One region of the Mycoplasma sp. P36-A1 genome, then DNA from elsewhere that is predicted to be linked to it. Evidence: riboswitches for the same ligand, from Rfam matches in the RefSeq annotation. Region 1 holds a riboswitch; each other region holds the start of a gene.
The links. Region 1 has a riboswitch for cobalamin ahead of ACD762_RS07955 (energy-coupling factor ABC transporter permease). Riboswitches for the same ligand answer to the same signal wherever they lie in the genome.
Positions count from the first base shown of each region.

Region 2: linked by a shared signal. The riboswitch ahead of cbiD (cobalt-precorrin-5B (C(1))-methyltransferase CbiD) and the one ahead of ACD762_RS07955 (energy-coupling factor ABC transporter permease) in region 1 are both predicted to bind cobalamin.
Region 3: linked by a shared signal. The riboswitch ahead of ACD762_RS06420 (pyridoxamine 5'-phosphate oxidase family protein) and the one ahead of ACD762_RS07955 (energy-coupling factor ABC transporter permease) in region 1 are both predicted to bind cobalamin.

Region 1 covers NZ_CP168083.1:1,604,800-1,618,571, forward strand. The annotation lists gene ACD762_RS07910 (hypothetical protein) at 1-548, opposite strand, end outside; gene ACD762_RS07915 (DUF4026 domain-containing protein) at 755-1,933, opposite strand; gene ACD762_RS07920 (GntR family transcriptional regulator) at 2,133-2,498, shown strand; gene ACD762_RS07925 (ATP-binding cassette domain-containing protein) at 2,498-3,355, shown strand; gene ACD762_RS07930 (hypothetical protein) at 3,355-4,089, shown strand; gene ACD762_RS07935 (chromate transporter) at 4,156-4,701, opposite strand; gene ACD762_RS07940 (chromate transporter) at 4,701-5,243, opposite strand; gene ACD762_RS07945 (LysR substrate-binding domain-containing protein) at 5,339-6,223, shown strand; gene ACD762_RS07950 (FAD-dependent oxidoreductase) at 6,340-8,013, opposite strand; cobalamin riboswitch at 8,288-8,408, shown strand; gene ACD762_RS07955 (energy-coupling factor ABC transporter permease) at 8,549-9,298, shown strand; gene ACD762_RS07960 (energy-coupling factor ABC transporter substrate-binding protein) at 9,291-9,575, shown strand; gene ACD762_RS07965 (energy-coupling factor transporter transmembrane component T family protein) at 9,565-10,320, shown strand; gene ACD762_RS07970 (energy-coupling factor ABC transporter ATP-binding protein) at 10,305-11,204, shown strand; gene ACD762_RS07975 (BspA family leucine-rich repeat surface protein) at 11,220-13,283, opposite strand; gene tuf (elongation factor Tu) at 13,690-13,772, opposite strand, start outside.
Region 2 covers NZ_CP168083.1:1,736,422-1,750,193, forward strand. The annotation lists gene cobK (precorrin-6A reductase) at 1-631, opposite strand, end outside; gene cobJ (precorrin-3B C(17)-methyltransferase) at 631-1,353, opposite strand; gene ACD762_RS08445 (cobalt-precorrin 5A hydrolase) at 1,364-2,359, opposite strand; gene cobM (precorrin-4 C(11)-methyltransferase) at 2,349-3,110, opposite strand; gene cobI (precorrin-2 C(20)-methyltransferase) at 3,115-3,801, opposite strand; gene cbiD (cobalt-precorrin-5B (C(1))-methyltransferase CbiD) at 3,791-4,906, opposite strand; cobalamin riboswitch at 5,100-5,269, opposite strand; gene ACD762_RS08465 (MerR family transcriptional regulator) at 5,500-5,880, opposite strand; gene ACD762_RS08470 (MFS transporter) at 5,870-7,180, opposite strand; partial or broken gene ACD762_RS08475 (aldo/keto reductase) at 7,197-8,126, opposite strand; gene hemC (hydroxymethylbilane synthase) at 8,388-10,739, shown strand; gene hemB (porphobilinogen synthase) at 10,732-11,703, shown strand; gene ACD762_RS08490 (precorrin-2 dehydrogenase/sirohydrochlorin ferrochelatase family protein) at 11,693-12,142, shown strand; gene ACD762_RS08495 (cob(I)yrinic acid a,c-diamide adenosyltransferase) at 12,126-12,614, shown strand; gene ACD762_RS08500 (type II CAAX prenyl endopeptidase Rce1 family protein) at 12,672-13,625, opposite strand.
Region 3 covers NZ_CP168083.1:1,323,062-1,329,809, reverse strand. The annotation lists gene citX (citrate lyase holo-[acyl-carrier protein] synthase) at 1-1,242, shown strand, start outside; gene ACD762_RS06420 (pyridoxamine 5'-phosphate oxidase family protein) at 1,464-1,949, opposite strand; cobalamin riboswitch at 2,191-2,369, opposite strand; gene ppdK (pyruvate, phosphate dikinase) at 2,545-5,193, shown strand; gene ACD762_RS06410 (phospho-sugar mutase) at 5,722-6,748, shown strand, end outside.

The sequences.
Region 1 (13,772 bases):
CTATTAACAAAACTATTAAGCCATGAAGATGAAATTACTTTTGCAGTTCTAGTTGGATTACCATTCATCCATACTTTTTTAGCATTACAACTAATATTAGCGCTTATATGAAATTCAAAAGCCCTAACTCCCATACCATTATATAGATATCTATTAGATACAGCCATATAATTATAGACACCTAATCTTTGAGTATCTTGAATTGTAACTGAATAAGTATTATCAGAATACATATTGATATAACCATTTTGAAAATAAGAACTTGCAATTACTTCATCTTCTTCAATCATAATATCATTAATATTTCTTTTTTTATTAATATTAATGTATTCAAAATTTACTAATGATTCTTTTATACTTTTTTCTACATCTAATATATTTAGTTGTTTGTTAATATCAAACTCTTTTTTAAAATTTTCAATTACTATTTCATTATTTGAATTAATATTTTTAAGTACATCGTTATTTGCTTTCACAACATTATCTTTGCATACACCTATTAGCATCATAGATGAAAAAAGGGCTAAAGCAATAATTTTTTTTACCAAATAAACTTCCTCCATAATTAAAAATTTTTTTAATCGAAAAATAATGATAGTGGACTCATTCTTTTCTTACAAAAAATATATCATAAATATATTAAAGTGTATACATATAATGTATAACTCTATAAAATAAGTCACTATGTAAGCTGTAGTTAACAATAAAAGCAAAAAAAAAGAGAGATAATCAAAGTTATTTCTCATTTTTATAATTATTCACTTATTGAGTAAGCATGTAATGGTGTAAGACCACGATAGTTCCAATTCATAATATCATCTAGATTTACTTGTAATGTTTCTGAATCTGTCTTTAAATTAAAAATACCATCTTCTATACTATCAAAATAATACCAATCCGTATTTATTTCTTGATTTCTTGCTAAGATCATTAAATTATGTTGATCTTCAATATCATTTAAGAAATTAATTGCATTCACAATTGTTGCTTGTGCTAGATTCTTTTCATCTTCAAAGTGATCACTATCAGTATAAAAAGTAGTGTTTTCATCTAAGTATTTTAAAACATTTTCATCATTTAAATACCATTGTTCTATATCTACTTCTGTATGAACAGTAATATATAACTTATTCTCATTTAAATATTGATCTCTTTTTTCCATGTTAATTATTGCAGTTTCATCTAGTGTAATAATTGCTTCTTCAATATCTACAATACAAGCATAGAAATCTTGTTCAAACACTTCATTATATATTTTCCATGAATTTGCAATTTGTCCATTTTTAATAAAGTAACGTGATAACTGCGATAGAAATGAAGCACAAGACTTAATATATTTTGTATCTATACCACACATCTCTATATCTTTTATGCCAAATCTTTCTAAACCTTCTGTATATATGGTATTATCTGGTGTTGCTTTTACTTTATACAAATTAGAATCGATAATATCAATATCATTTAAAGCAAACTGTTGTAAATATTTTGCTGAATAAATACACCACTGTGTGCAATCAACAATTATTAAAGGTTTATTAGACAGTAAGTATAATAGCTTTATTTGAGCATAATAAGCTTGGACAAAATTAGTTTTAGCATCAACATATGTCTTAATATATTTAGAAGTTTTAGCAGCTTTATAAATATCTTCTTCATCAACTAGAACTCTATTTATTTTAGTAAGATCAATATCATCATTATTAACAATTTTGATATAAATACTAAAATAATTATCTTTATATAATACTTTCACCTTCATTATTCCCATTTGCAAATTTATAATCTCTAAAGATTTAAATAGAGTTTGATCTTGTAGTTTTAGCTCTATATCTTCAAAGGTTGTTTCTTCATCAAAATATAAATCTATAACCGAAGGTCTGTTAGGAACAAAAAGTTGCTCTTCTTCCTTATTTACATACTGTTGTATTTCCATGTTCTCATCCTCCACTATATATATTTTAGCTAATATCTGTTAATGTGTCTATCTTTTATACAAAAAATAATCATTTTTTTGTGTATTCATTCTGAAAAAATAAATATATGTTATAAGTTGACATATAATAAACCTTGATGTACAATACTACTATAGTTAACTACTCAACTAACTAACCAAACGAAAGAGAGGTTTTATTATGAATTTTATATTTAATGGAGTTGAGCCAATATTTATTCAAATTGCAAACCAACTCGAAGATAGTATTGCTACTGGTTTTTTTAAAGAAGGAGATCAGATACCATCTACTACAGAAATCTCAAAACAATTTAAAATAAACCCGGCAACTGTCTTAAAAGGTATTAATATCTTGGTAAATAAAGAAATAATTGAAAAGAAAAGAGGAATAGGTATGTTTGTAAAAAATGGCGCTTACCAAAAACTTAAAGAAGAAAGAAAAGAAATATTCTTAAATACTGAATTAGATAAAGTTGTTGAAGATGCAAAAAATCTAGACATAAGTCTATCTCAGTTATTAAGTGATATAGAAAGAAGGTATAAATAATGAGTATTGAAATAAAAAATATTACTAAAAAATATAAGAATGATTTCTATGCATTAAATGATATAAACACTAGTATAGAAGAGGGGAAAATATATGCATTACTTGGTAAAAATGGTGCTGGAAAGTCTACTTTATTAAATATCTTAGCTAATAGATTATTTCCTACTAGTGGCGCAATAACAATAAATAATAAAACAATCTTTGATAATGAAGCTAATCAAAATAATATTTTTCTGGCATCAGAAGAGCTTTTAGTAACTAATTTAAAAATTAAAGATATTTATAAATTAACAGCTTCTTTTTATGAAGATTATGATTGGAATTTAACATATGAATTAACTAAATTATTTAAATTAAATACTAATAAGAAATTAAATGAATTATCTACTGGTCTTAAAAGCTTAGTAAAGTTAGTTTTAGCATTTAGTGTTCCTTGTAAATATATTTTCTTAGACGAACCTGTACTAGGATTAGATGTTGAAAATAGAGAAGCATTCTACAAAATTTTAATAGATCAATACATTGAAAAAGAAAAAACTTACGTTATTTCAACACATTTAATAGAAGAAATTGCAAGAGCAATTGAGTATGCAATTATTATTGATAATGGAAAAATCGTTAAACAAATAGATATTTCAAAGCTGAGCTCTTCTGTTGTTACTTTAAGTGGTCCTACTAATATAATAAATGAATATGTTAAAGATTATGATATTATTGGAAGCAATGAATTTGCGGGAATAACATCTGTTCAAATATCAAATTATACAGAAACAAATATTCCAAATGGTATAAGTATTAGCCCTTTTAACATTCAAGATTATTTCTTAAATATAACTAAAAATGGAGGTATATTATAATGAAACTACAGGCCCTACTTAATTATCGTATTAAATATATGACTAAAACAATGTTATATTATTCTTTCTTCTTTTTTGGAGTTACATTTATAGGCATGCTTGTGTCTTTGACTTCTTCAGATTTCTCTTCTGGTAATCAAGATATTACAATTTCAACACTCTGCTTTTTAATGTTTGTTGCCGGAGCAGGTTATAATTCTGATTTTAAAACAGGTATTCAATTTGGAACAAGTAGGAATAATATTTTCAAATCATATATATTATCAAATTTAATAATTAGTGTAATACTAGCTTTATTTTCTGTTTTGATTCAAATAGTTTTCAAACTAATCTTTGGAAAGATAGGACTAAATTTTAGTATGATAATAGTAGATGTCTATACACAGAATATATTACTTAAACTATTGATTACAACATTGTTGTATTGGCTATCATCTTCTTTTGGTAACTTATTTATTGGACTGTATAATTCAGTATCTAGAAAAAACAAGTTAGTAGCTTTAGGATTTCTAATTTTACTTCCAATACTTATAATATATTTAATTGTAAACCTTCCAAGTAATTTTACTTCATCAATTGTAAATCTTCTATCAAATGCAATAGGTTATTCAAATGGAGAATATAATTTTATACCATTAATTATAACATTCACAATCTTAATTATTCTAATCAATATTGCAATCTATTTAAATATTTCTAAAAAGGAAATTAAATCATTTTTAGCCTTAGATTAAAACTTATTTAACAGCTATTTATTCAAATAATACTTGAATAAATAGCTGTTTTATGTAGCAATAATGTTAAAAAAGAAATATACCAACTAATCCAGATACTATTATTAGTAGTAGCGGATTTATTTCATATTTCAAATGAAGAAATATAACTCCTAAAATAATAAAAAGTGATTTGAATTCTATTGATATGTTAGTAATAGAAATTAGACTTGCATTATTAAAAATCAAACTTATCATTAAAGTAAAAGCAACTGCAAGTATTAAACCAACAGAAGATGCTTTGATACAATTTAGCATTTCACTCATTATAGCATTATTCTTAATTTTAGATTCATATTTAATATAAAGTGGTACAAAGATAAATGATGGAATACATACAGCAAGAGTAGTCACTAATGCCATTAGAAGTCCTCCTGTAGTATAACCAACAAATGTTGCGGAATTTATGGCTATTGGTCCTGGAATTATGCCATCTAAAGCATTCATATCTGCAAAGTCATTTATATTCATCCCAAATTTACTAGACTCTTCAAATATCAAAGACAACATAGCATATCCTCCTCCAAAACCTAGAAAACCAATTTTTAAAAAGGAAGTAAATATTGATAACATTATTTTAAACCTCTATTCTTAAAGGCAATTAAAACACCAATCATTGAAGATATTATTATTAAAATTGGTGCATTAACTACTTTAAATACAGTTAATATAAAACAGATAAAGGCTATTGCTATATAGTAGAAATTAGCAAGATTATATCTTGCAATAGAATAAGCGGCTGTAAATAAAAAGGCTGTTGAACAAGCTCTAATAGCTGTAAGTACATTATTAATAATTCCAGTTTGTGGAATCATATAAAATAAAATAGTTGCAATGATCATTAAAACAAAAGCAGGCATTATAGCTGCAAATCCAGCAATCAACATCCCCTGAATACCATTTAATTTCCTACCAATAAAACAAGCGTTTGTTAAAGCTATAACGCCTGGAAATGTTTGCGATAGTGTTGTATATTCATATAAATCTTCTCTTGATAAATATTGATGCTTATTGCATAACTCTCTTTCAATAACTGGTAACATAGCCATTCCTCCAGAAAAAGTAAAACTACCAGCTATTATATAAGCTTTAAATAATGCTAAATTCTTATTCATATTATCACCTCAATAATATTATAACAACTTAACACTTTAACTAAAAATACATTTATGGTAATGTATATATAACAAAATAGTTATGAGGTGAATATATGAATATACGTCAAATTGAGGTGTTTTTATCAGTTTCTAATACCCTATCAATAAGTAAAAGTGCAAAAGAATTGTTTATATCTCAACCTGCTGTTTCAAAGACAATCAAAGAATTAGAAGATAATCTTGATATATTGTTATTTGATAGGATTGATAATAGGTTAAGTTTAAATGAGTATGGTAAGGTATTTAAGATAAAAGCTATTCAATTAAAAAATGATTTTTACTCTCTAGAAAATTTCACTAATAATTATGCAAATGAAATTCCTCTAAGAATAGGTACAAGTCTTACAATTGCAATGAACTCTTTAGTAGAAGCTAGCAATATGTTTAAACAACAGTATCCTAGTACACCTTTAAAAATATATTGTGAAAATGTAGAACAAATACAAAGAAAATTATTAAATGGCGAAATAGATATTGCTTTTACTGAAGGATTTATTAGTAATAATTGTTTTGAAAAATTTGAAATATCAAGATATAATCTCTTTTTAGTTTGTAATGCTAAAAGCATTTATTCTAAAATAAAAAAAGTTAATCAAACTAATATTTTAGAACTACCTTTTCTTCTTAGAGAAAAAGGTAGTAGTTTAAGAGATTGCTTTGATGAACTTACTCACAAATTTGATCTAGAAGTAGTTCCTTTTATTGAAAGTATTAATACTGAAGTTTTAATAAATGTAGTATCTAATAATCTAGGTATTACTATTCTTCCAGAACCTATTGCAAGTAAATATTTAAAGTCTAATAAGTTTATAGCTTTAGATTTATTAGATTCAAAGCTGTCTACAATAAATTATGCTGTTACTTTAAAAGGTAAATCACTAAACAAGATGTACCTTGATATTATTGAATGTTTCAAACTAATCGAAAATAAACTATAAAAAGCTTCATTTTAACAGTGCTATAGTTAAAAAAGTAGATACATTTACTACAATGTATCTACTTTTTAAGAATATATTTTAATTTTTTTATATCACTATTTAAAATAGCTCGACAATTAATTATGAGTACTGTCAGTATTAAATAAATATGTTAAGTAAAAGTCCATTCCTGCACTTTGAACTAGAACATCTTTAAAGCCCATTTGTTGAAGTATAATAGCACTATTATATGCTCTTGGTGCAGACATACAGTATACTACAATAGTTTTATCTTTATCTAATTCTTGATATCTAGTTCTTAACATTCCAATAGGAATGTGAACAGAGCCTTCTATTTTACTATGTTTTCTTTCAAAGTCTTCTCTTACATCAAGTGTTACAACTTCATCTTTTATTGCATAGTATTGTCTAGGATGAATAAACTTCACAAGATTGTTTATAACATTTTCTGAAACATACCCTACCATGTTCACGATATCTTTTGCAGAAGAAAATGGTGGAGCATATGCAAGTTCTAAGTCCATTAGTTCAGTAATCTTTAAATTTGTCTTAATTGCAGTAGCTATTATATCTATTCTTTTATCAACACCTACAAAACCAACAATTTGTGCTCCTAATATTTTTTCAGAGTTATCAAAAATAGCTTTAATAATTATTGGTGATGACATTGGATAGTACTTAGCATGTGATGCACCTTTTACAATAACTACTTTATAATCAATATTTTCTTTCATTCCTTTTTTCATCAATTGTTTTTCATTATTTCCAGTACTAGCTGCAACTTTATTAAATATTTTCACTATACTTGTACCCAATGTACCACTATATTTTTTAGGATTATTATTTAAAGTATCTGCTAAGTATCTACCTTGCTTATTAGCAGGACCTGCTAGTGGTATCATTGTTTTACTACCATCTATGTAATCATTGACTTCTATTACATCACCTAAAGCATAAATATCTTTAATATTTGTTTCTAAATATTCATTAACTAGTATTCCACCTTTAGCATTTGTTGAAATACCACTATCGATTGCGAGTTTACTATTCGGTTTAACACCTATTGACATAATAACTAACTCACTTTTTAAAACTGTTCCATCATCTAAGAATAATCTTACTTCATTATTATCATCTTCTATTTTATTTAAACCTCTATTTAAGTATAATATCACATTATTATCAGCTAGTTCTTTATGAATTAATTGAGCCATTTCAAAATCTAAACTTCCTAATACTTGATTTTGTTTTTCAATTAAATTTACTTCTAAACCTAAATGTCTTAAATTTTCTACCATCTCTAAACCAATAAAGCCACCACCAACTACACTAACTGTCTTAATGTTATTAAACTCGATATACTGTTTAATTTTTATAGTATCTGGAACGGTCCATAAACTCATAACTTTTTTATTATCGACACCTTCAATATTTGGAATAATTACTGATGATCCAGTAGAAATTACAAGCTTGTCATAGCTTTCAATAAATTTTTCATTTGTTTTAATATTTAAAACCTCAATTGTTTTATCTTCTTTATTAATACTAATTACTTCATTATTAACTAAAACATTAATATTAAAGCGATCTTTCATTATTTGAGGACTTACTAATAATAAATCTTCTTCATCTTTTATTATTCCTGAAATATGATATGGTAAACCACAATTTGCATAAGATATAAAAGGACCTTTTTCAATTATGATTATCTCAGCATCCTTATTTACTCTTCTTAAACGAGTTGCTGTACTAGCCCCTCCAGCTACTCCTCCTATTATTACAACTTTCATCTTAATTCCCCTTTCTCTTTTTTTTCATCATATATATTATAATATATATTTAATGTATAAGTGCTAAAGTAACTTATATTTATTATTATAATATTTTTTTAGATATTAGTTATTTATTATCTATGAATTGATTTTATATAAATATATTTTATGCAATACTATTTTATTGTAGTATTTATTACTGTTTTTAAGTTATTTGTTAACTTACAGTTGCTTTTTTATAAATAGTGGCATAGAATAAAGTAGTAATATATAAATACTAATTTAAAAGAAATAGGAAGCTAGTTAAATTCTAGCACTGTCTCGCAACTGTAATTGTCTAGTTTTATTAAACAAAGCCACTGATATATTTTGGGAAGGCATAATAAAATGATTAAGCATAAGTCAGGATACTAACTTTTAAATTCGATGGTACAACTTACGATGAATGAGTGTGTTATTTTTTTTATGTCTTTAAAATAATAAGTAGTTTTTCATTGAAGCTATTGCCTATTTCTATATTGCTTAAACAATATATATGAAAGGTAAGAATTATATGAAACTTGAAAAAAAAGAAAGAAGAATTGTCTTAAAAATGTTTATCTTTATGTGTGCATTTGCTTTTACAAATAATGTATCGGCTATGCATATTATGGAAGGCTTTTTGCCTCCAGGTTGGAGTATATGTTGGAGTATTGTTGTAATTCCTTTTTTAGTCTGGGGTTATTTCAATATGAAGAAAGAACATGATAATAATAAAAATACTTTACTATTATTTGCAACTTGTGCTGCTTATGTTTTCTTAGTGTCTGCATTAAAACTACCTTCAGTTACTGGTTCATCATCACATGCAACTGGAATAGCATTAGGTGCAATTTTGTTAGGGCCATCTCCCATGGCTATAATTGGCTTTATTGTCCTATTATTTCAAGCATTAATCTTAAACCATGGAGGTTTAACTACTCTTGGTGCTAATATATTCTCTATGGCTATTGTTGGAGCTTTTAGTGCCTATGCAGTATATATCTTATTAAAAAAATTAAAAGTAAAACCAGCTGTTTGTATCTTTGTTGCAACTCTAGTTTCTAACCTAGCAACTTATAGTACTACTGCTTTACAACTTGGACTAGCATTTCCTGATCCAAGTGGTGGAGTTATCGCTTCCTTAATTAAATTTTTAAGTGTCTTTGCAATTACACAAATACCTCTTGCACTAGTAGAAAGTATTTTAACAGTTATGATTTTTGAAGGTATTAAAAATAAAGATGTCTTTTCTAAAGATACAAAGGAGCTTATTCATGAATAAAAAAATTACTTATCCAATATTAATTATAGCTGCAATTCTTTTAATAATGATACCTCTAGTGCAACTATCAGGTAATGAATTTGTTGGAACTGATGATCAAGCAGTAGAAGCAATTACACAACTTAATCAAACATATACTCCTTGGTTTGATAATATCTTTGATATATCGGATGAAATGGAAAGCATCTTTTTCACTTTGCAAGCAACAATAGGTGCTTTTGTATTAGGTATTGCTTTAGGTAGAATATCATCAAAGAAAAATACTAATGAAGAGTAAAAATGATTTAGAATCTTCTATTATTAATACTACAATTGCTCAAAAATTACTATTTCTATTATGTAACATTATTATTTTAATGCTTAATGATAGTCTTATAATCTCAGTTATTTATATAACTATTTTATTACTCATGTATTCTCTATACAATAAAACTATGCTTCACAAAGCTAAACTATTACTAACTTTATCAATTTTCACTGTAATTGCTATAATACCAATTCTATTTGTTTTTGATAATAGTAATATTATAGTTTCTCTATATTCTTTAAATATCACAGAACAATCTTTACAGGAAAGTAGCATTTTGTTTTTTAGAAGTTTTGCTATGATGCTCAATATGCTAGTATTTATTAGTTATGCAAATATTAATGAATTATTAATTTATCTAGAAAGAATTAGATTTCCTAAATTATTAATATCACTTATGTTATTGACTTATCGACTTATACACTTGTTACTACATAAAGCTAAAATAATTAGTAATGCTCAACACATTAGACTAGGTTATATTAACTATCGTAGAAGTCTAAAAAGTTTAAGTTACCTTTTAGCTAATTCTTTTACTAAGTCTATTAATCAAAGCCAAGAAATAAATAATTCCATGGAACTAAGATTTTTTAATACTCTTATACCTATAGTTCAATCAAAGAAAAGTTGGAATATAACTTTACTATATTTACAAATTATTTTATTTACAACTACATTATTTATAAAGGAAGTATATTTATGAAAATACAATTAACTGATTTCTATTTTGCTTATTCTAAGAATAATAATATTCTTAATGATATAAATTTGTTAATAGATAATAATGATTGTATTGGTCTTATTGGTCCAAATGGAGCTGGAAAGTCTACTTTATTAAAGTGTTTAGTAGGCTTAAATAAAAAATCTAGTGGACATTTTTTTGTAAATGAAATTGAACTAGATTATAAAAGAAAGTCACTAATAAATTTAAATAAAAATATTCAACTGTTATTTCAAAATCCTGATGATCAGATTATATTAGATGATGTTAGATCTGAAATAGGATTTGGATTACTAAATCTAGGCTATTCTCAAGATTATGTACTTAATAAAATAAATATAATAGCTAATAAATTAAATATTACTAAACTTTTAGATCAACCAATTCATACTTTAAGTTTTGGTCAAAAGAAAAAAATATGTTTAGCTAGTATATTAGTATTGGATCCTGAAATTCTTATTTTAGATGAACCAACTGCAGGATTAGATCAAGCATCAATAAATGATATGTTAGTTACAATCAATGATATTAAAGCCAATAGTAATATTAGTATCATAATGTCATCTCATGATTATGAGTTTATTTTAAATAATTGTTCACGTATTGTAATGTTAGAAAATGGACAAATTAAAAGTGATACTACTAAAAATATCTTTGTTCAAAATAATTTAGACTTACTGAATTCTTCACTTAATAGTAACTATTTGAAGTTACTATCTATATTAAATAAAGAATATAAAGACTTCAATTATTATCAATTAAACGATGTTATAAATTGGATTAAAAACACAAAATGATATAAAAAACCATTCAATATGAATGGTTTTTTGTTGCTATTTTATGCTCATTACGCTAAATTTAGACAGTTGTCCAAATAATAGTCAAATAATTTATTATGCCTTTAGTAATCTTCCTGAAGCATTATATCTTCTTGTAACATTACTAGTTCTTTTTCTTTTTGAATTATATGTTTTAACATTTCTTGATGCATTGCCACTTTTATTGCTTCTTAATACACCATTACTATTATAATTAAAAGTTGTAATTTTAGTTACTCTTTTTGTAGCAGTTCTATTAGTCACAACTAAACGTTGACGCTTACTATTAGTACGATAAGTAGTAATTCTTCTTGTTCTATATACACCTTTACTAAAGTTAGAATCTTGAATTATTCTAATATTACGTCCATTACTTCTTCTTGTTAATTCATAATAAGAAGTTCTATTTTTAGCACGTGTTTGCTTAGTAGTTCTTCTTCTATTTATAACACCATTACTATGATAAGTTCTTAGATCTCTTTCACTCCATACATTATTGACATTAGTATAGTATTTATAGTAATTTCTACTTGCATTTCTTAGATTAGTATGTCTTACAACTTGTTCTAATGTTGTTCTTCTACCACTATTATTAAAAGTTGTGATATTACGTGTTCTCCAATTATTATTAGTTGTACTGAAGTAAGTATATGTTGTTGTTCTAATAATTACATTACTAGTATTTCTTTGAGTAATACTTGTAATTCTATTACGTGAATCTCTAACAGTAGTAACTCTGTTTACAGTAGTTGTGCTACCATTACTATTACCACCAGTATTCGGGACAGTATTATTAACTACAGTTACAACAATAACTGCACTTTTATTACCAAAAGTATATGTTACATTATATTTTCCTGCAACACTTGTATTAACATTTCCACTTACAATTATATCTTCAAACTTTACTGTCTCTTTACCATGTGATGCAGATTCAAAATTATTAACTGGTTGCCAATTTGTATTGATGTTAATATTGCTGCTTTTAACATTTATTACAACATTTTTTTCTGCGACATAAGTTCCATTATCACCTTTATTATAGTTAGCTACTAACAAACTACTAGAATTAAATATTTTTTTACTATTTAATCCTATCCATCTTCCACTATATACTGAATTATTAGTATTAATGTTTGGTAGATTTACTGAACTATCAAAGCTATTATTACTTCCTAATGTTATATTCTTTAGGTTAAATAAACCTGAAAACATATTTTCTTTTGAAGTAACATTATCCATATTCCAATTTTCTATATTAAGAGTTTCAAGATTTGACATATTTTCAAATGTATTACTTAAATTAGTTAATTGATCTGTGTTAAAATTACCAACAGTTAAACTTTTTAAACTGCTCATATTTCTAAATGTACTGCTCATAGTTTCAACTGAACTTGTATTCCATTTTTCTATATCTAAGTATTCTAAAGAATTTAAATTGTTAAACGTACCTGCTAATGTTTCAACATTACTTGTATTCCAATTAGAGATTAATAATTCTTTAAGATTAGTCATACCAGCAAATGAATTATTCATTTTAATAAGACTAGCCGTATCCCAATTCTCTAAATTTAAGTATTCTGTTTTTTTATTATTTAATAAAAAATTAGAAATTGATTGTAAATTATTTACTTTCCAATTATTTAAACCAGTAACATGAAGATTTGTTGTGTTAGCAAAAAAGCTGTCTGCTACAGTTAAGTTAGTAGTATCTACATTATATACATCTAAATGAGTTAAAGAAGATGCATTTCTTAAAAAATTATTTGCTCTAATTACATTACTAAAATTTAAATTATCAAAACCATTTATTGTTTGTAAACTATTAAAGTTATCAAACATACCAACCGTTACTTCACCTAAAACTATTTCACCTGTTATGTTGACAATTTCTACATTTTCTATTTCTTCATCTGTAAAGTATATAGGAAATTGTTCAATGTTACTAGATGGGAATTCCCCTTCACCTAGTGTAAGAATATTATCAACTAAACTTACTTTTACTGTACCAATACTAATATTTGTTCTGCTTTGACTAATTTTAGTATTTGTTTTTTCATCAGCTTTTATTTTACTGTTAGTCGTAAAAGCAAACAATAATAACATCATAACTAATATTCTGATACGATTTTTATTCATTATATATCCTCCTTATGTAATACTTTTTAAACACATGTGTTGTAAATATAATATTAAAATCTAAAAAAATTGTCAAACATGAAATTCACATATAGTATACTTTAATATAAAAAGAACTGTAAACTAACAACTAAATAATAATAATTATATTTTATTAAAATTTTAGATATGAATATTAAACCAGAATAGCTATTAATTCATATAAACATTCAATATTTAGGATTAAGAAAGTGAATATATTTTACAGTAACATCGAATCATTATAATGTAATTATTGATAATATGTGATTAGCTATTTTATAAATTAGCTAATCTTATTTAAGGCTAAAAAAAGACTGTAGTGTATGATATAGATCAATACATTACAGTCTATTAAAGTTTAACTTTAAGTTATATAATTACTTAATTATTTAATAATTTCAGCAACTACACCAGCACCAACAGTTCTTCCACCTTCACGGATTGAGAATTTAGTACCTTGTTCTAATG
Region 2 (13,772 bases), 130 kb from region 1:
TTTGTTTCATTCCACCAACTTTGCCACTATCTTTACTTATCATATATTTAGCATTTATATTTTCAAGCATGGCTGTGTTTAGTTTGGTTGTAAATGGTCCTTGCATAGCAATTATATTATTTATTGGTATATTAGCCTGATATAGTGTTTTTAAACTGTTTTCCATTGGCAATACTCTAAAAACTAAACGATGTTTATAGTCTTTTACTTTTAAATATGGTTCTATTACTTTTGAACCTGTTGTTACTAAGGCTTTACCTTCATTTTTATTTAAATATTGTACTAATTTATCAAAGTCAGCAAATACTATGGCCTTATCTATTTCTAAATAGTCTCTTTTTAATCTAATATATTCTACTTGATTGTGTTCTACTACTTCTTTTAATAATTTAGTAATGATTGTTGCATAAGGATGAGTTGCATCAATAATCAAATCGTATTGTTGAACTAATATATTTAGTTCTTCTTTACTTTTTTGACCATGAATTATTGTGATATCATGTTTTATTTCTTCTAGCATTTCAACCCCATGACTTGTAGCTACTGATACTGTTATATCCATATTTAGTGGTTTTAACTTTAATACTAGTTCTCTAGCATCACTTGTACCACCAAACACTAGAATTTTCATTAGTAATTATAGCCTCTTGGTGTTACTAGGTTATTATCAATTATTCTAGTATTTTTATTTCCTATTATTACTGTTGTAAACATATCAATATCTTTTTCATCTAACTTTGAAAGCATCATTACTTTAGCAATTTGATTTTCTCTTTCAATATTTTTTACATAACCACATGCTAAATCAGCTTGTGAATTTAAGGCAATATCTATTACTTTTTGTAAATAGCCAAATCTTTTTTTACTTGTTGGATTATAAAGCACAATCACAAAACCACTATCTATAGCACTTTTGACTCTTTGCATAATTTCATCTAGTGGTGTTAGTAAATCACTTAATGAGATTACTGCAAAATCGTGTATTAAAGGTGCTCCTAGTACTGCAGCTGCTGAGTTTGCTGCACTAATTCCAGGGATTACATTTATCTCAACTTTCATTTGTTTCTTTTCTTTTAATTCATAACAAAGTCCTGCCATTCCATATATTCCAGGATCTCCTGAACAGACCATTACTGTTTTTTTACCAGATTCTGCAGCATCTAATGCTAACTGTGTTCTTAATACTTCTTGTTTCATTGGACTTTGGATTATTTCTTTATCTTTTATTAAATCTTTTATTAAATCTAAATATACGGTATAACCACTAACTACTTCTGCTTCTTGGATTACTTTTAATACTCTAGGAGCTATTAAATCGTGGTTTCCTGGTCCTAACCCTACTACATGTAACATATCTTTTCTCCTACATTTCTAATATTTTTATTTCACTTTTTCCTATTGCTATAGTCATTCCATCATGTTTTTGTTTATGTAATAATATTGAAGCATTATTATCAAATGCTTTAATTGATCTTTCGCAAACATTGTCGGTTGCGGTTATTTTTTTCACAAAATCTGATGATGGAAAGTCTCCTTTTACTTTATTTAGAGTTTGTGCTGAATAGGTTTCAAATAATAAGTTGTACTTTCTTATTAGTTGCCATAAGCCTTCTTCTTTATCTTTTAAATCTATTGTTGTTAAAGCTTTAATTTGATTAATATTAATATTGTTTTCTTTAAGTGTTTTTAAAAAGTATTTTTCTATTTCAAAAAATGGCTTATCTTTTCTAACACCTATTCCAATAATGTATTCTTTAGGTATAAGAATACATTCATTTTCTTTTGCACTTAGATTTTGATTTTTTGTAATGATTATTTTTACTGCTGATTCAGCATCAATTATTGTATTGTCTAAATTATTTATTGGTATTTCACTTATAATATTAATTTTTTCTTTGTTTAATAATGTTGATGATATTTTTTTTATCTTAGATTTATCTTTTATATATAAATGGTTAAAAACTGCAAAGTTATCTATTGCAAAGATATTTTGTGTATCTGTTGCTGTTGTTATTACTGGCGTAGCCTTTAGGATTGTTGCTAATTGTTTTGTATATTGGTTTGCTTGGCCTATATGTCCTGATAGTAATGAGATTACAAATTGTTTATTATTATCTATTACTATTATTGCAGGATCATTAGCTTTACCATTTAAATATTTAGCTACTTTTCTAATTGCTATTCCTGTAGCACTTATAAATATTATTAGATTTGCTTGTTCAAAACCTTTTTTTATGAAGTTATCTAAGTTGGTTGTTTTATCATAGTTAGTTGTTAAAAAATCACTCTTTTGTATTATTTCTTGGCTAATTTGTTGTCCTTCATTAGTAAAACTAATTATATATGCATTAGTTTTCATTGAGACCTTTTCTAAATTCTGTTGTAAAGTTTTTATCATATAATTTAGATAGTTCATAATCACTATCTAATGTATTACCTACTATTATTAAGGCTGTTTTAGTTATGTTGTTATCTATTGCTGTCTTTTCAAGATTTTCAACTGTTGTTCTAAAGACCTTTTCTTCTGGCCAAGTTGCTTTATATACTATGGCAGCTGGTGTATCTTTGGCATAGCCACCTTCTTGTAAGTCTAAGCATAGTTGTTTAATCAATGATAATGACAAGAACATTACCATTGTGGCTTGGTGTTTTGCTAATGATTTAATACTTTCTTTTTCTGGAACTGGTGTTCTACCTGGTGCTCTTGTTAGTATTATAGTCTGAGAGACATTGGGTAGTGTAAATTCTAAGTTTAAGGCTGCAGCAGCACCAAAGAATGAACTTACTCCAGGTACTACTTTGTAAGGTATATTTATTATATCTAAACGATCCATTTGTTCTTTTATTGCTCCATAAATGCTTGGATCTCCAGTATGTAATCTAACTATTATTTTGTCTTCTGCATGATTATCTTCTATTATTTTTATCACTTCATCTAAATTTAAATAGGCACTATTATGTATTTGAACTTCTTTTTTAGCATATTCTAGTAATTTAGGATTTACTAGTGATCCTGCATATATTATTACATCTGCTTGTTCTAATAATTTTTTTCCTTTTACTGTAATTAGTTCTGGGTCTCCTGGGCCTGCTCCTATAAAATATAACATTTTTTTAGTTCCTTTCTTTTACTATTAATAATGTAAAATAACTATCTATATCTTTAGCATCCATAATATCTTCATAAATTTTTTCATCTTTCATGCTGACTTTTTCAACAATGCTTGTTTTGTATTTATCATTATTTGTTTTTAAGTATTCAATTACTTTTTCTAATTCTTTTCCATTTTTCATTAGTACTTTATTACCATCTAGTTGTAGATGTTGTTCATACCCTCCATATGTAGATGGAATTATATGAAGTTGTTCATTATGTTCACATAATGAAGTATTTAGGGCTGCGGCTGCGGCTGTAAATGATGTTATTCCTGGTATAATTTCAACATTGTATCCTTTTTCTTGGATTATTTTATGGATATACATGTATGTTGAATATACTGTTGGATCTCCTAGTGTAATAAAGGCTACATTTTTATTGCTTGCTAGTAATTCATCTATTGTATTTGCTGCTTTTTCATACATTTTATTTCGATCATGTGTTTTAGACATTGCTGTGTGCACACCTACTATTTCTGTTGTAGTTGGTATATGTTCTTTAACAATATTATAGGCAGTTGATTGTTCATTTTTACTTTGTGGTATTACTACAACATCTACTTCTTTTAAAACTTCAACTGCTTTTAAGGTTAATAATTTCGCATCTCCAGGGCCTATTCCGACTCCATAAAGTTTACCTTTCATATCTATTCTCCAATTCTTTGATATATTCATTAGCATGTTCAGACTCAAATACTTTACCTTGAACTGTATTAAATGCTACATATTCAATTTGTATTTGTTCTTTAGCATGTATTTTTAGAATTTTATTTATTGCTTTTACTATTTCTTGATAGACCATTTCTTTTTTATCAGTTTTATTAACTAGTTCTATCATTTCATCTGTTGTATTTGCACTTGCTATTTTTTTTATTGTCTCATAATCTACATGGGCAAGTGCAGCACAGGTTGCAAAGACAAAACTACGACTATCACCATACATTGAATGGGTATTCATCATTCCACTTGCAACTTTTACTATTTTTCCAACATGGCTGATTAATAATATTTTTTCTATTTTTAAATTAATACAGTATTCTATTGTTTCCTTTAAAAAGTTTGAATATGTTACAATGTTTGCTTCTTTTAAATTTAAATTATTTAAAGCAAAGTCTTTTCCATAGTTTCCTGGACATAGAACTAAAATCTTGTTATCATAATTTGCTTTATGATGTGATAGTTCTAAATTTATTGTTGCTATTAGGGATTTAGTTGACATTGGATTTACTACTCCAGTAGTACCAAGTATTGAAATTCCACCTATAATTCCTAATTGTGGATTAAAGGTTTTTTTGGCTATCTCTTCTCCATTTTCAACACTTATTACTACTTTTATGCCTCCTTGATACTGTGCACTCTTTATTTCTTCTTTTACTTTGTTAGTAATTCTTTCTAAAGGAACTGGATTAATGGCACTGCATCCGATTTCTCTTTTTAAACCTTTTCTGGTAATTGTACCTACACCTTTACCACCAGTTACTTCAATTCCTTCTTTTATTTTACTAACACTGACATATATTTTTGCTTTGTCTGTTGCATCAATATCATCACCACCATCTTTTACTACATAACAAGATGTTTGGTTGTTTTCTTTAATTAAATCATACACATTTATTATAAATTGATCATTATTATTCTCAAATTTAAGATGATCTATTTTTAAATTTCTCAATAAATATCTTGTAGCTACTTGTGCTCCTACCATAGCGCACGTACCTGTTGTGTATCCTTTTCTAAGTTTATTATCCATATAGCTCCAACCTTTTTACATACTAAACAATTTACAATTTGAGTGAAAGTAAGTTATTTGTTATGTTTATATTAGTAATCCTAGACGTTTTATTTTTAAAATAAAAAAACACCGTATACGACGGTGTAGAAAAGTTGTTTTTATTTAATATGTTCTAAAATATTAAAAAACAATACGCCTATCTATCGTAAGTCGTACTATTAACATTAAAGACAGTATCCTGACTTAAGCTTTAAAACACACATTTAATGCGCCTTCCCAAAATTAATCAGTGGCTTTTTGCATTAGTGCTATGCTATTACAGTTGCGAGACAGTGTTAGATTTTAACTAAACTTCCTGGACCCTTATTGTTTAAGTATTCAATTTGATTACAACTCTATTCTATTCTAGATTTTAACTTATTGCAATACTTTCTTTTTATATTTTTTAATTTTGTGCACTTATTATATTTTAAATTAAAACTTATTTCTATCAATTATATATATGAATTATAATTGTTTTTAATATTAATTTACTGTAATAAATATTTTCTAACTAGATACAAAAAAGAAGAATAACACTTTAGTTAAGGTGTTTTCTTCTTTTTTATTTCTTATTTATTTAGATTATCTACTGCATCTTTCATATGAGTATCATAGTTATCTATTTTATACATTAGATAATTATATGTTTGTTGAAGTTCTTCTATATTTTCATTAATGATTTTAGCTTGCTTCTTTAAAATTATTTTTCTTTGTTCCACTGTTTTGCTATCATTTTCATATACCAATGCTACATATTCTTTTAAATTTTCTATTTTCATTCCTGCTTTACGCATTATTTTTGCAAAGTTTAGTTGATTTATATTTCTTTGATTAAAATTTCTAATACCATTGCTATTTCTTTCTACAGGCATGATGATACCTTCTTTTTCATAGTATCTAATTGTATCATTGCTTAAGTTAGTTATTAAAGATACTTGCTTAATATTCATTGTTCATTCCTTTACCTTTCATAGTAAAAATTATTACAAATGATATAAACATGAAAACACTCATTATTAAAAATTCTGTTTTGAAGTTTGTTGTTGTTGCTACTATTATACTCAAACCAATTGGTCCTCCAATTTGATGCATAGTATTTGTTAAACCACTTGCAACTCCAGCAAGGCTATCATCTGCTTTGTATACTCCTGCAGAAGTTATAGGTGCTAGTACTAATCCTTGTCCTGCACCAATTAAAATCATTGGCAAAGCTAAAGATTTAAAATAACCTAGTGATATACTTGCTTGTGATGTCCAGACTAATCCAATAAATATTAAGGCTGATCCTACTAATAATATTTGTGTTTGCTTATATTTATTAGCTAAAGCCGGTAATTTCATTGCAACAATAAAGTTTACTACTGTTAATGGTAAAAAGCCCATTCCTGCTTGTAATGCACTAAAATGATATTGGTTTTGCATTATTTGCGGTAGTATAAACCAATATGGTAACATTGCCATCATAAATAGCATTCTAACTAAATAAGCTTTAGTTCTTATATTATTACTAAATAGTTCTAGGGGTAGTATAGGATATGTTATTTTCGATTGGCGATAAATAAATACTAATAAAATTAGTATACCTACAATGATTAATTTAATTTGATTATTAATTAAGCCAAATATTAATATTGTTAGTGCTATTACTGATAATAAACTTCCTATATAATCTATTTTAGTTTTTATAGGTGGTGTTTCTTTGACATATTTAAATGTTAAGAATAGTAATATTAAAGTAAATGGAACATTTATAAGAAATCCAGCTCTCCAAGATATAAGACTTGTTAGTCCTCCTCCAAGCAGTAAACCTATACTTGATCCAATTCCAGCTGTTGCTCCATAGTATGATATAGCTTTTTCTCTTTGTTCTCCTTGATAGTTATCCATCATTAAAGCTAATGTTGTAGGTGCTAATATCGAACTTCCTATTCCTTGAAAAGCTCTCATTACCACCATAAATTGTGCGTTTACTGCAACACCTATCAATAGTGAACTTAGCATAAATATTATAAGTCCTATAATAAATATTTTCTTTCTCCCTATTAAATCAGATAGTCTACCACTTAGTAGTAAAAACCCTCCAAATGTTAAAGTATAAGCATTTGAAATCCATGATAGGTCTGTTGCTGAGATATTTAGACTTTCTTGAATTTCTACAGAACTAGTAAATATGATGGAATTATCCATTATAATTAAAAAATATGCTAGTAGTGTAATTGGTAATATCATTCCAAATTTTTCTTTTTTCATTAAATGCATCTTCTTTCTATAATCTACTCATAAACCATTCTACCATTTTTGGATCTCTGTGGTCAAAAAAAGCTGATTCTTCCATATCTAAACTGCTTATTATAGTTAAATCATCACTATCTAACTCAAAGTCATAAACATCTAGGTTTTCTTTCATTCTTTCTGTTTTAGTTGTTTTAGCTAGTATAATAAAATCTTGTTGTACTAACCATCTAAGAACTATTTGAGAAATACTTTTATGATGTTTGTTAGCTATTTGTTGTAGTTGTTTATTGCTGAATAAATTATGTCTTCCTTCTGCAAATGGTGCCCATGCTTCTACTACTACATTGTATTTTTGATGATATTGAATATCTTCTTTTCTTTGATTCCAAACATTTACTTCTATTTGATTTATTTGTGGTGTTTCTAGATCATTCATTTTTACAAACTATATTAGTTTAGCACTATCAAAATTTGAAACTCCTATTGCTTTAATTATTCCTTTTTGCTGTGCATCATATAATGCTCTGTAGGCACCATATATATCGCCATATGGTTGATGTATTAGGTATAGATCAATATATTTAAGATTTAGATTAGCCAGTGATTGTTCTATAGCAATTTTTGCCTTTTCTTCACTAGCATTTTGAATAAATAGTTTTGTTGTAATAAAAACTTCTTCTCTAGTTACTATATTATCTTTTATAGCTTTATTTATACCTTCTCCAGTTTCATTTTCATTTCCATAAGAAATTGCTGTATCTATTAAACGATATCCTTCTTTAATTGCTTCATAAACTGCATTTGCTGTATCTTCTTTAGGTATTTGATATACTCCAAATCCTAGTTGTGGTAATTTTATACCATTATTTAATGTAATTGTTTTCATGTTTATCTTCTCCTTGTATATATTAAATCACCTAGAGTATACTCTAGGTCAAGACTTTATTATTATTATTTGCATTTGTTTTGTGTTCTAGCTTATTCTTCTTTTCTTAAAAAGCTTTCTTTATTATTAATTAAAAGTTATTGTATGTAAATAAAGACATTTCCACATTAGAAGTACCTATAAATATTGTATGAATTATTTTTTTGTTGAATTTAGTTGTTTTATTAGTTATACTATTAGTGAGTGAAAGTTACAAAGTTATTGATCTAGTACATACTAGTCTTTTTTGTGACTTTTTTGTTATGTTTCAATTTAAAGAAAGAAGGAAATAACTAAATGAAAACTATTGTTATTGGCGCTAGAGCCAGCAACCTAGCTATGATTCAAGCTAACATTATTAAGGACGAGCTTCTAGCCTTTAATCCCAATATTTCAGTTGATATTGTTTCTATGACTACTAAAGGTGATCAAAGACTAGATATTAACTGGAAAACTTCTAATGAATCACTAAAGGGATTATTTACAACAGAGTTAGAAAAAGCTTTATTGGAAAATGAAATAGATATTGCTGTTCACTCATTAAAAGATATGCCTACTGATTTTGATAAGCGCTTAGAAATTGCTGCTTATTTAAATCAATGTGATGAAAGGGATGCCTTTGTAAGTGATAAATATAATAGTATTATGGATTTACCTATTGGTGCTGTTGTTGGTACTAGTGCTATTAGACGTGAATTACAAATTCTTCAAATGAGACCTGATGTTACTTGTAAAGTAATTAGAGGTAATGTTGAAACACGTTTAAATAAAATGTTGAGTGGTGAATATGATGCTATTATTTTAGCTGCTGCTGGCTTAATCAGAACTAATAATACTAAATACATGAAGCAGTGTTTTAATGAGGATGAAATGTTATCTGCTTCAGGTCAGGGTATTTTGTGTGTTCAAACTAGAAGAGATGACTTTTATATAAAAGAGTTGATTAAACCTATGATTGATCCTAATACTAGATTAAAAGCGATAGTAGAGCGTACTTTCTCACGAATTTTTGATGGTGGCTGTACTACTCCTATGGGATGTAATGCTACAATTGATGGTGATCGTATTACTTTTAAAGGTATGTATTATAGAGATAATATTAGATATGATGGTTATGTTGAAGGTTACACTTATGAAAATGCAGCTATTTCATATCGATTGTCTAATCAAATTAAAAAACAGTATATCAAAAATCCTGGTAAGGTTTATTTAGTTGGTTCTGGTCCTGGTGATCCTAGTTTACTAACAATTAAGGCAAGAGAAGTTTTAGAACAAGCTGATTGTGTATTATATGATCGTCTTGTTAGTGAACAAGTTTTAAGCCTAGTTAAAGATTCTGCAAAGCTTGTCTATGTTGGTAAAGAAAGTCATGAAGGTGGTTTATCTCAAGCATTAATTAATGAGCAAATTGCTAATGCTGCCTTTGATCATAAAATTGTAGTTCGTTTAAAAAGTGGTGATCCTTTTATCTTTGGTAGAGGTTATGAAGAGATTCAAGCTATAAGTCAATATAATATTAATTTTGAAATTGTTCCTGGAATATCTAGCTTTATTGGTGCTAGTGCATATAGTGGTATACCTCTTACAGATCGAAATAATTCTAGTTCTATTCATGTCTTTTCAGGACATTCTAAAAGACAAGAAGCTGACTTAGATTTTGCAACTATTGCAAAACTAGAAGGTACTTTGATATTTTTTATGTCTATAAAAAGTATTAAAGATATTGTTGAAAACTTAATTGAAAATGGTAGAAGCCATGAAGATCCAATTGCTTTTATTGAAAATGCTACTACTAATGATCAACGTGTTATTATTTCTAATTTTGAACAAATATTACATACAAATATTACTACTAGAATTAAAGCACCTGCTATTATTGTAATGGGTGATGTTGTCTCTTTATATGAAAAAGCAACTTGGTTTAATACCGAACAAAAGCTTACTTTGCTTTGTACAAGAGAACAAATACATTTCTCAAGTTTTGAAACAACTGCTAAAGAATATGGTTTTAATGCTTTAAGTGCTCCTATGATTAATGTTATTGAAATCAAAGATGCTGTTAAAGATGTAAATAAGTATGATATTGTTTTATTTAATTCAGCTAATGGTGTTAAGTATTTTATTAAGCAATATGGTAGTAACTGTATTGAGAATGTCTTAATTGGAGCTGTTGGATCTAAAACAAAAGAATTACTTGAAGAACTTGATATTAAGGTTGATATTATGCCTAAGGTATTTAATATGGATATGTTGCTTGAAAAAGTTATTGAAAAGTATGCAGACAAATCTATTTTAGTTATTAATTCTAATGCATCTAAATTTGATATTAATAAGTGGCAACGTCGTTGTGATAATATTATTGAACAATTAATTACTTACGATACTATTAGTGTTAAATCAAATGAGACCGTTTTAAAAAATCAAATTCAACATAGTAATGTTATAACATTTTTCTCAGCAAGTGGAGTTCAATCATTTTTAAATAATATTAACTACCACAGTGAGATTTTAGATTCTAAAAAAATCGCTTCTATTGGACCATTTACTACTAAAGCTTTACAAGATTATGGTATAGTGGTTGATATTGAAGCAGATGTTTCTACACAAGAAGGTTTAATTCATAAGATAAAGGAGTATTATAATGTTTAGAAGATTTAAAAGAAATAGAGTTAATCAACAAGTAAGAGATTTAGTTAGTGATGTATATTTAAGTAAGAAAGACTTAATCTATCCTATATTTATTACCGAAGAAGAAAATGTATATGCTGAAATAGCTAGTATGCCTAATCAATACCACTACAGTATTGATAAATTACATATTATTGTTGATAAGTTAAAAGATGCTAAAGTAGATAAGGTTTTACTTTTTGGAATTCCTAATCATAAAGATGGTATAGGTACAAGTGCCTATGATAATAATGGTATTATTCAAAAAGGTACTAGAAAACTTAAAGAGTTAAACCCTAATCTTTTCATTATTACTGATGTTTGTATGTGTGAATATACTGATCATGGTCATTGTGGTATTTTAGATGATCATAATGTTATTGATAATGATAAAACTATTGAAGTTCTAGCTAAAATTGCATTATCTCATGTAGAAGCTGGAAGCGATATGATAGCTCCAAGTGATATGGCCGATGGAAGAGTTCAAGCTATTAGAAATAATCTAGATGAACATGGCTATAAATATATCCCTATTATGTCTTATAGTGCTAAATATGCATCTAGTTATTATGGTCCTTTTAGAGATGCTGCTGGTTCTGCTCCTTCTTTTGGTGATCGTAAATATTATCAAATGGATTATCGAAATACCCATTTAGGAGTAGATGAAGCTTTAAATGATATTGATGAAGGTGCTGATATTGTTATTGTTAAGCCAGCTTTAGTATACTTAGATATCGTTGCTAAAATAAAAAGTAGTGTAAATATACCTGTTTGTGTTTATAATGTTTCAGGTGAATATGCCATGGTTGAAACAGCAGCTAGTGCAGGATTAATTGATAAAAAAGGTATTGTCATGGAGACAATGTATGCTTTTAAAAGAGCGGGCGCAAGTATGATTATTACTTATTTTGCTTTAGATGTTGCTAAATATTTAGATGAAGAATAATTTTATGATGGTTGGTCTAAACTTGACTAACAAAAATATTTTAATTGTTGGTGGTGGAAAGATATCTTTAAGAAAAACTAAAAAACTATTATCATATAATGTTAATATAACAGTTCTAGCTTTAGATTTTTTAGATTCATTTAATGAATTAAAAATAACATTAATTAAGGATGCTTATGATAAAAAATATTTAGATAATATTGATATTGTATTTGCTGCTACAGATAATGCAGCTTTAAATGATCTTATTATTAATGATGCTACAAAAATAAATATTTTAAGTAATAATAGTACTAGTCAAAGTAATATGGATTTTAAGATGATTGCTAGCTTTGAGTTTGATAATATTACTGTTGGTGTTAATGATAATAGTAGTGTTTCAGCCTCTAAACAATTAAAAAATGATATAAAGGAGTATTTATATGAAAATAAGCACTAAAACTGGTGATTTTACTACTACAGCAGTAAAAGGCGGACGTATTTCTAAAGCTAGCATTAGGGTTGATGCCTATGGTAGTATTGATGAATTATTATCATTAATTGGCTTTGTACATTTTTATGTTGATGAAGAATATAAAGATCAACTTAATATCATTATGGACAATTTAAGAATTATCATTAAGGAGTTAGCAAACACTACAAGTTTGTGTTTGTTAGAACAAAAAAACTTAGAAGAACTTGAAAATACTAATGATATATTAAAAGAAAATTGTCAAAATATTAAACTATTTCAAAGAGTGATTGGAAATATACCTTATTTACATATTAATCATACAAGAACAGTCACAAGAAGAGTAGAACGTAAAGTAGTGTTGTTAGCTGAACATGAAAGTGTAAATCAAATTACTTTAAGCTATTTGAATCGATTAAGTGACTATTTTTTCCTACTATCACAAATTTATAATAATTAATATAAAAAAGAGTTTTGTTTTTTGAAAAGGAAACAAAGCTCTTTTGCTATTTATATTCTAATGATTATTTAATTTTTTAATTTTTTGAAGTAAATTAATAGAAATTATTGCATACAAAATTGTCGAACCAATAAGACCAACAATACTCATAGTATCTATACTTTTATTAATACTTTCAAAAAGAATGAAGTATAAAAGACTAGAGAATTGGATTATAATTGGATAAAGTAAGTTATTATATTTCTTGTAGACATAATATGCTAAGCTAGTAATAGTAAAATAAAATGGAATACTAATTAATAACAATACAATTTCTTCTTTAAAATCAATGCTTGAAATATTAAACATCTGCCAAAAAATACTCATAAAAGTAATAATTATGATACTGCTAATAACTGAAAAGTTGTTTAACACCTTTTTTTGCAAATAAAATCTAAAGGCAAATTCAAGTAAAAATATATTTAAAAATAAAATAGGTATTGATACAATAAACTGCATAAGCAATGTTGGAATATTGCTTAGTTCTTTTATAATAAAGGGATTGTTACCAGTAATAAAAATAGAATTAAAGATAATATTTAACGCCACTGTTAATAAAGATACTAACAGAAATGACTTTAAATTTATATTACTAAAATTTGCTAATCCAACATCTGCTAATTGATGATTTTTCTTCAATTTCAAAATAGTATAATAGAATAACAAGTAGATTATAATAAGCACTACACCTACTAAATCAATGGTATTAGTATTAAAAACAAATATAAAGACTATACTAGCTATTATTAATACTACTGAAATTATTATCATTCTAGTAAAATCTATTGGTAATGATTTATCTTTTGCGCCTATACTGCTAAGTATAGCGCATAATGGTGGAATAAATGATGCTAAAAATGATATCCATGAATCACTTAATTCTTTAGAAAACAGCATTTCTTTTAAAACAAATATTATAAAGTAACTTATTATAAAATATACTGTAAATAATAACAACTCTTTCTTCTTCATAAGAAAACTCCTTTAAATGTATAATAATATATATTTATCTCATATAATTACATTGTACATTTTTGTTAACTATTTGTATATATTATTTTGATATTTAGTTAGTAGTTTTATATTTTTATGTTTCTATTAAAAATATAATTAAATTAT
Region 3 (6,748 bases), 290 kb from region 1:
ATAGAAATTAATAAACTACTTCAAGATAGAGAACAACGCAGTATTTATCAAAAAAAACTTCAAGAAAATAATGAAACATTATTAGTAATAAAAGCTAATTATGTAGGGGCTAATAAAAACAATCATTACACAGCATATGCAGTAATTAAGGCTTATATGATATTAGCTAATAAACTTAATATTAACGATTTTTATATGACTTCTGATAATGAAGGTTTAATAATGTACATACTTAGTAGTGAAGAAGTTAAAAGTGCTAAATTAAAAGCGATTGAAGTAGAAGATAGCTTCATAGGACGTTTAATAGATCTAGATGTATACTATCAAGATATTCAATATTCTAGAAAAGACTTTAACATTGCGGCAAGAACATGTTTTATATGCGATGAAAATGCTAAAATATGTGTAAGAAGCCAAAGACATTCATATGAACAGTTAAAAGAATATTTTGAAAAAATAATAATAGAAGATATTTTTAATAATAAAGCTGAAGTGTATAGCAATTTAGTTTTATATGGCTTAATAAATGAAATAAATAAACCCTACAATTTTGGTTGTGTAGGAATTAAAACACAAGGTTCACATTCTGATATGGATTATAAAACATTTATAAAAAGTATAAGTGTATTAGCACCATTATATAATAAATTAACAGATATAAACCTTAAAGACTTTCAAGAGTTAAGAATATTAGGAATTGAAATGGAAAAAGCTATGTTTAATGCAACTAATAAAATTAATACTCATAAAGGTGCTATTTTTACCATACTAATGATTTTAGCTGGTTTAAGTATAAGTAGTAGTTACACAGATGCAAGTGCTGCAATAAAAACTCTATCTAAAGACATATTTACTGACTTTGAAGCACTTAAAAATAATAGTGCTGGAATAAGTATTTATAAACAACATGGAATAGGTGGAATAAGAGAGTATGCCTATAATGGATATGATATTCTTTTTGATAAAATAGTTCCTTATTATTTAACTACAAGAGATGATACTAAAACATATTTATTACTTATTTCTCTATTACAAGATACTACTATTATTAAAAGAAGTAGTCTTGATCATTTAAATAAACTACAATCATTAGCAACTAACACTAATGATTATGATTATATACAAAAGTATTGTTTAAAGCATAATATAAGTTGTGGTGGAAGTGCAGATATGTTAGCAGCAACTTTCATAATAGCTTTAATAAAAGATAATTATCAATTATTTAAAATAACAATAAAATAATTTGTATTATAAATGTTTTAAATATTAATTCTTTTAACATTATTGTATAATTATAATATACATACGAAAGAGTTGATTATATGAGCAAAATTCAAAAGAAAATTTTAAATTTTATTCAATTATTAACAATTATTATAATGGTATCATTATTTGTAATTAGTTATAGTAAATAAAAATCTAAAAAAGGCCTACATCATTTTGTAGGCCTTTTACTGTTAAAATTATTTATTCATCATTAATTTTGTAGATTCTTTTCCAGTTATGTGTTCAATCTCTAATTCAAACATTTGAAAGAAATTCCACTCATCATCAATTAGTTTATAAGCTTCTTTCATATATTTACTAGAATACTTTAAAGAGAGTAATTCAATGGTTTTCTGTTTTAAAACATCATCACAAATTAAAGTAACCTTTCCAAAAGCAACAACACTTCTAAACTTTGATGTAAATTCTTTAGCTACAACATCATCTTTATCAATAACACAAAAAGATGCTTTAGAACTATTGTTAATAGCATCAATCTTGTGCCCAGTTTTTGCACCATGGAAAATGATCTTACCATCATGATAAACATAGTTTAAGGGTACAGTATATGGATAACCATCATCACCATTTAAAGCTAAAACACCAGAACTGTTTCTATTTAAAACCGCATCAATTTCCATTGTTGCTAAACCTTGCTTAAATCTTCTCATTTCTCTAAACATAAGAAAAACCTCCATTCATAAACTAATAATAGCAATAAAAATAAGACAAAACAATAGAAGTATAAAAAAAGTTTGCTTTGGATGGAAGCAAACTTTTTTAAAATATATAAACAGCATAAACTGCCTTTTTGTAATAACTTTCCTGAATATATTTATTTCAGAGAGTATTTTTGAGTTGTTATTTTTTGTGAGCTTAGAATGAGTAAAGTCCTAAGTTCAAGTTTTAATAATATTGTCATACCCAGGACGATTCAATAAGGTAGGTCTACTGGCTTGGTTTCACTTCATATATAACCTTCCCAAGTTAATAATTAACTCAGTGGTATACTAATATATGATCCACTTTACAGTTGCTGGGACAGCTCTAGCATTTCTAGATTCCCTTTTAAGTCTTTCAACACCTTACATGTTATTACACTAATATTATAGCACTGCAGTTTACAATATGCAATAACAAACAGTAGTTGTGTCCTAGATATAAAAAGTAGTTATCATAGAAGGCAAAAACTATTTCAAAAAATTATAGCTATATCTATTGTAAGCGTTTACAATTTGTGATAGACTATAAATGTAAAATATTTGAGAGGTGAAAACAATGGCAACAATTAAGTATACATACTTGTTTAATCAAGGAAATAGATCAATGGTAAATCTATTAGGAGGAAAGGGAGCTAACTTAGCATATATGGCTAATAAAGGCTTACCAGTACCACCAGGATTTACAATTACAACTCAAGCTTGTAATGAATATTATGCAAATGACAAAACAATTTTTAGTGAATTACAATTACAAATAGATTCAAGTTTAAAAGAAGTAGAACAAGCAACTGGAAAATTATTTGGTGGTATTGATAATCCATTATTAGTTTCAGTACGTTCAGGTGCTCCTGTTTCAATGCCAGGAATGATGGATACAGTACTAAACTTAGGTTTAAATGATGTAACAGTAGAGGCTTTAGCTAAAAAAACAAATAATCAAAGATTTGCTTATGATAGTTATAGAAGATTTATTCAAATATTCTCTGATGTAGTTCTTGAAATAAAAAGAGATATTTTTGAACATAGATTAGCAAAGATTAAAGCTAAATATAATGTAGTTCATGATAATGAACTATCAGTTGAAGCACTTGCAGAAGTTATTGAAGCTTTTAAGGAAATTGTAAAAGAAAACAATAATGGAATTGCATTCTATCAAGATGTATATGTGCAACTTAAAATGGCAATTGAAGCTGTGTTTAGATCATGGCAAAATGAAAGAGCTATAATTTATAGAGATTTGAACCATATTTCACATACAATTGGAACAGCAGTTAACATCCAATCTATGGTATTTGGTAACTTCTCTGACAATAGTGGTACAGGAGTTTTATTTACAAGAAATCCAATAACAGGAGATAATGAATTATTTGGTGAATATTTAATTAATGCACAAGGTGAAGATGTTGTAGCAGGAATTAGAACACCTATGCCATTAAAAAAATTGCATGAAGACATGCCTAAAATATATGATGAACTATTTGAAATAGTTAAGAAAATGGAAATCTCATACAAAGATGTTCAAGATGTTGAATTTACAGTAGAAGATGGAAAACTATACTTTTTACAAACAAGAAGTGGTAAAAGAACAGCTTTAGCAGCTTTAAAAATTGCAGTAGACATGTACAATGAAGGAATCATTGATAAAATTACAGCAATCACAAGAGTTCATCCTGATCAAGTAGAACAATTATTACATCCATCATTTGATGCTGATGAAATTAAAAACTTACAACCAATTTCAAAAGGATTACCTGCATCTCCAGGAGCAGCAAATGGACAAATTTATTTTGATGCAAAAACTGCAGCTGCAAAAGCAAATGAAGGTGAAGAAACAATACTTGTAAGACATGAAACTACTCCAGATGACATTGAAGGAATGATTTATTGTAATGCAGTAGTAACATCAACTGGTGGAATGACATCACATGCTGCAGTTGTAGCTCGTGGTATGGGAAGAACTTGTATTGTAGGATGCCAAAATGTTGAATTAGATTATGCAAATCATAAAGTTAAAATCGGTGAAAAAATCTACGATGAAGGTGATTGGATTTCAGTAGATGGATCAACTGGTAATGTTTATGAAGGTAAAATAGATATTGAAACAACAGCTATGCCTGATCAATTATCAACATTAATGGAATGGGCAAATGAATATGCATTAATGGAAGTAAGAGCAAATGCTGATAATGCACATGATGCTGCTAAAGCCTTAGAGTTTGGAGCAACAGGAATTGGACTTTGTCGTACAGAACACATGTTCTTTGAAGAAGATCGTATTATTGATATTCAAAGTATGATTCTAGCTGAAACTAAAGAAAAAAGAGTAGAAGCTTTAGATAAACTATTCCCTCATCAAAAGAAAGACTTTAAAGAAATTTATAAAGTAATGAAAGAACTTTCAGTTAATATAAGACTTTTAGATCCACCATTACATGAATTTTTACCACATACAAAAGAAGATGAAGAAAGACTTGCCAAAGCCTTAAATTTAGATGTTTCATATATAAAAGAAAGATCTTCACAACTAAAAGAAGTTAACCCAATGCTTGGACATAGAGGATGCCGTTTAGCAATCACATATCCAGAAATCTATTTAATGCAATCAAAAGCTATTGTAGAAGCTGCTATTGAAATAAATGAAGAACTAAACATTAATATAGTTCCACATATTAAAATACCACTAGTAACAACAGAAAATGAATTGACTAAAATAAGAAAACAAATAGTTGATTTAATAGAATCACTATGTGAAGTTCATAATACAAAAATAGATTATAAAATTGGAATAATGGCAGAAACACCAAGAGCATGTTTAATCGCTGAAGATTTAGCACCATATTCTGACTTTGTATCATTTGGAACAAATGATTTAACACAAATGACTTATGGATTCTCAAGAGATGATTTTTCTAAATTCTCTAATGATTACATATCACAAAAAATAATTGCGGCAGATCCATTTGCTGTAATGGATGAAAATGGTGTTGGTCAATTAGTAAAAATGGCCACAGATAAAGTAAGAAATTATGATCCTAAAATTAAAATTGGTATTTGTGGAGAACATGGAGGAGAAGCACAATCAATTCTTCTATGTTATCAATATGGACTAGATTATGTATCTTGTTCACCATATAGAATATCACTTGCAAAACTTGTTATAGCACAAGCAACAGCATTTAAATTACTAAGTGTAAATAATTACTAATATTATACATATTACCAAAAACTCATACTATATATTATAGTGTGGGTTTTTGTATGTTAAAACAAAAGTAAATTTTATAAGTGTAATCAAACACATAAGAAGTGATAATCATTAATTTATAGAATAATCATTCATACTAGTAAGTGTTGATAATATAAGAATAAGTATATCTAAAAAAGTGATTTAATATGTAAAGATTATAACACTATACAAAGACATCTATATATTAATGTACTAAATCAAATCAAAACTAGATTAAGGTTATTAAAAATGTTTCATTATAAACATTTGATGTTAAGTAATGAGTAGGATAAAAAGAAAATTGTAGCCTTTTTTGCGATTAAGAATGACAAAAAATAGTAATACTTTTGTAGTATTTCATATCCTAAATTAAATAAGAACAGATGTTTTAACTTTATATTGTACAACTAAGTTTAAAATAGTCTTTTACATAGGATAATTTGTCTAAACAGTTTAAGATATTATTAAATTTTGCTATAATAAAGTGTGAAGGAGTAGTGATAAAAAATGCGTAAAAATGAATACTTAAAATGGATTGAATCATTTACAATAAATCCTGAGATAAAAAAACAATTATTTTTAATGAGTGAAAGTGAAAAAGAAGATGCTTTTTCACAGAAAATAGAATTTGGTACTGCTGGAATTAGAGGAAAAATAGGACCTGGAAGTAATAGAATAAATCATTATGTTGTAGCAAAAACAACATTAGGATTTATTCAATATCTAAAGAAAAAACATTATGATATTAATGATAGTGGAGTATGTATAGCTTATGATAACCGTAAATTTTCACAAGATTTTGCAGCATTAGTTGCTAATTTATTAGCAAAAGAAAATATTAAAGCATATATATTTGAAGATTTAAGACCAACTCCACAACTTTCATATATGATAAAGTACATGAACTGTGCTGCAGGAATAAATATAACAGCAAGTCATAATCCAAAAGAATATAATGGTTATAAAGTATATGATGCTAATGGTTGTCAAATATTACCTGATGAAATAAGCAAAATTGTCTATGAAATAGATCAAATAAAAAATGAATTAGAAATTGATATTGATAATTTTGGAAGTAATAACCAACTTATTCATTTCTTAGATTCTAAAGATGATCGCCCATTTGTTGATGCTGCTGTAGAGTGTATGATAAATAAGGAATTAGATGTAAGAAATCATGGTATAGTTTATACACCATTACATGGTGCTGGTGGACCAATAATTCCTAAAGCACTACAACAAGCTGGATTTACCCATATTTTTCAGGTGCCAGCTCAAATGGATGCAGATCCAAATTTTAGTACTGCACCAGAACCTAATCCAGAAGATATTAAAGCCTTTGCTTTAGGAATAGAAAAAGCAAATCAGCTTAATGTTGATTATGTAATTGCCACAGATCCTGATTGTGATCGTGTAGGAGTTTGTGTTAGAAGAAAAAATGGAGAATTCAAACTTTTATCAGGAAATGAACTAGGAGCAATATTATTAGAATACATCCTAAGTTATCGATATAAACAAAATAAATTAGAAGATA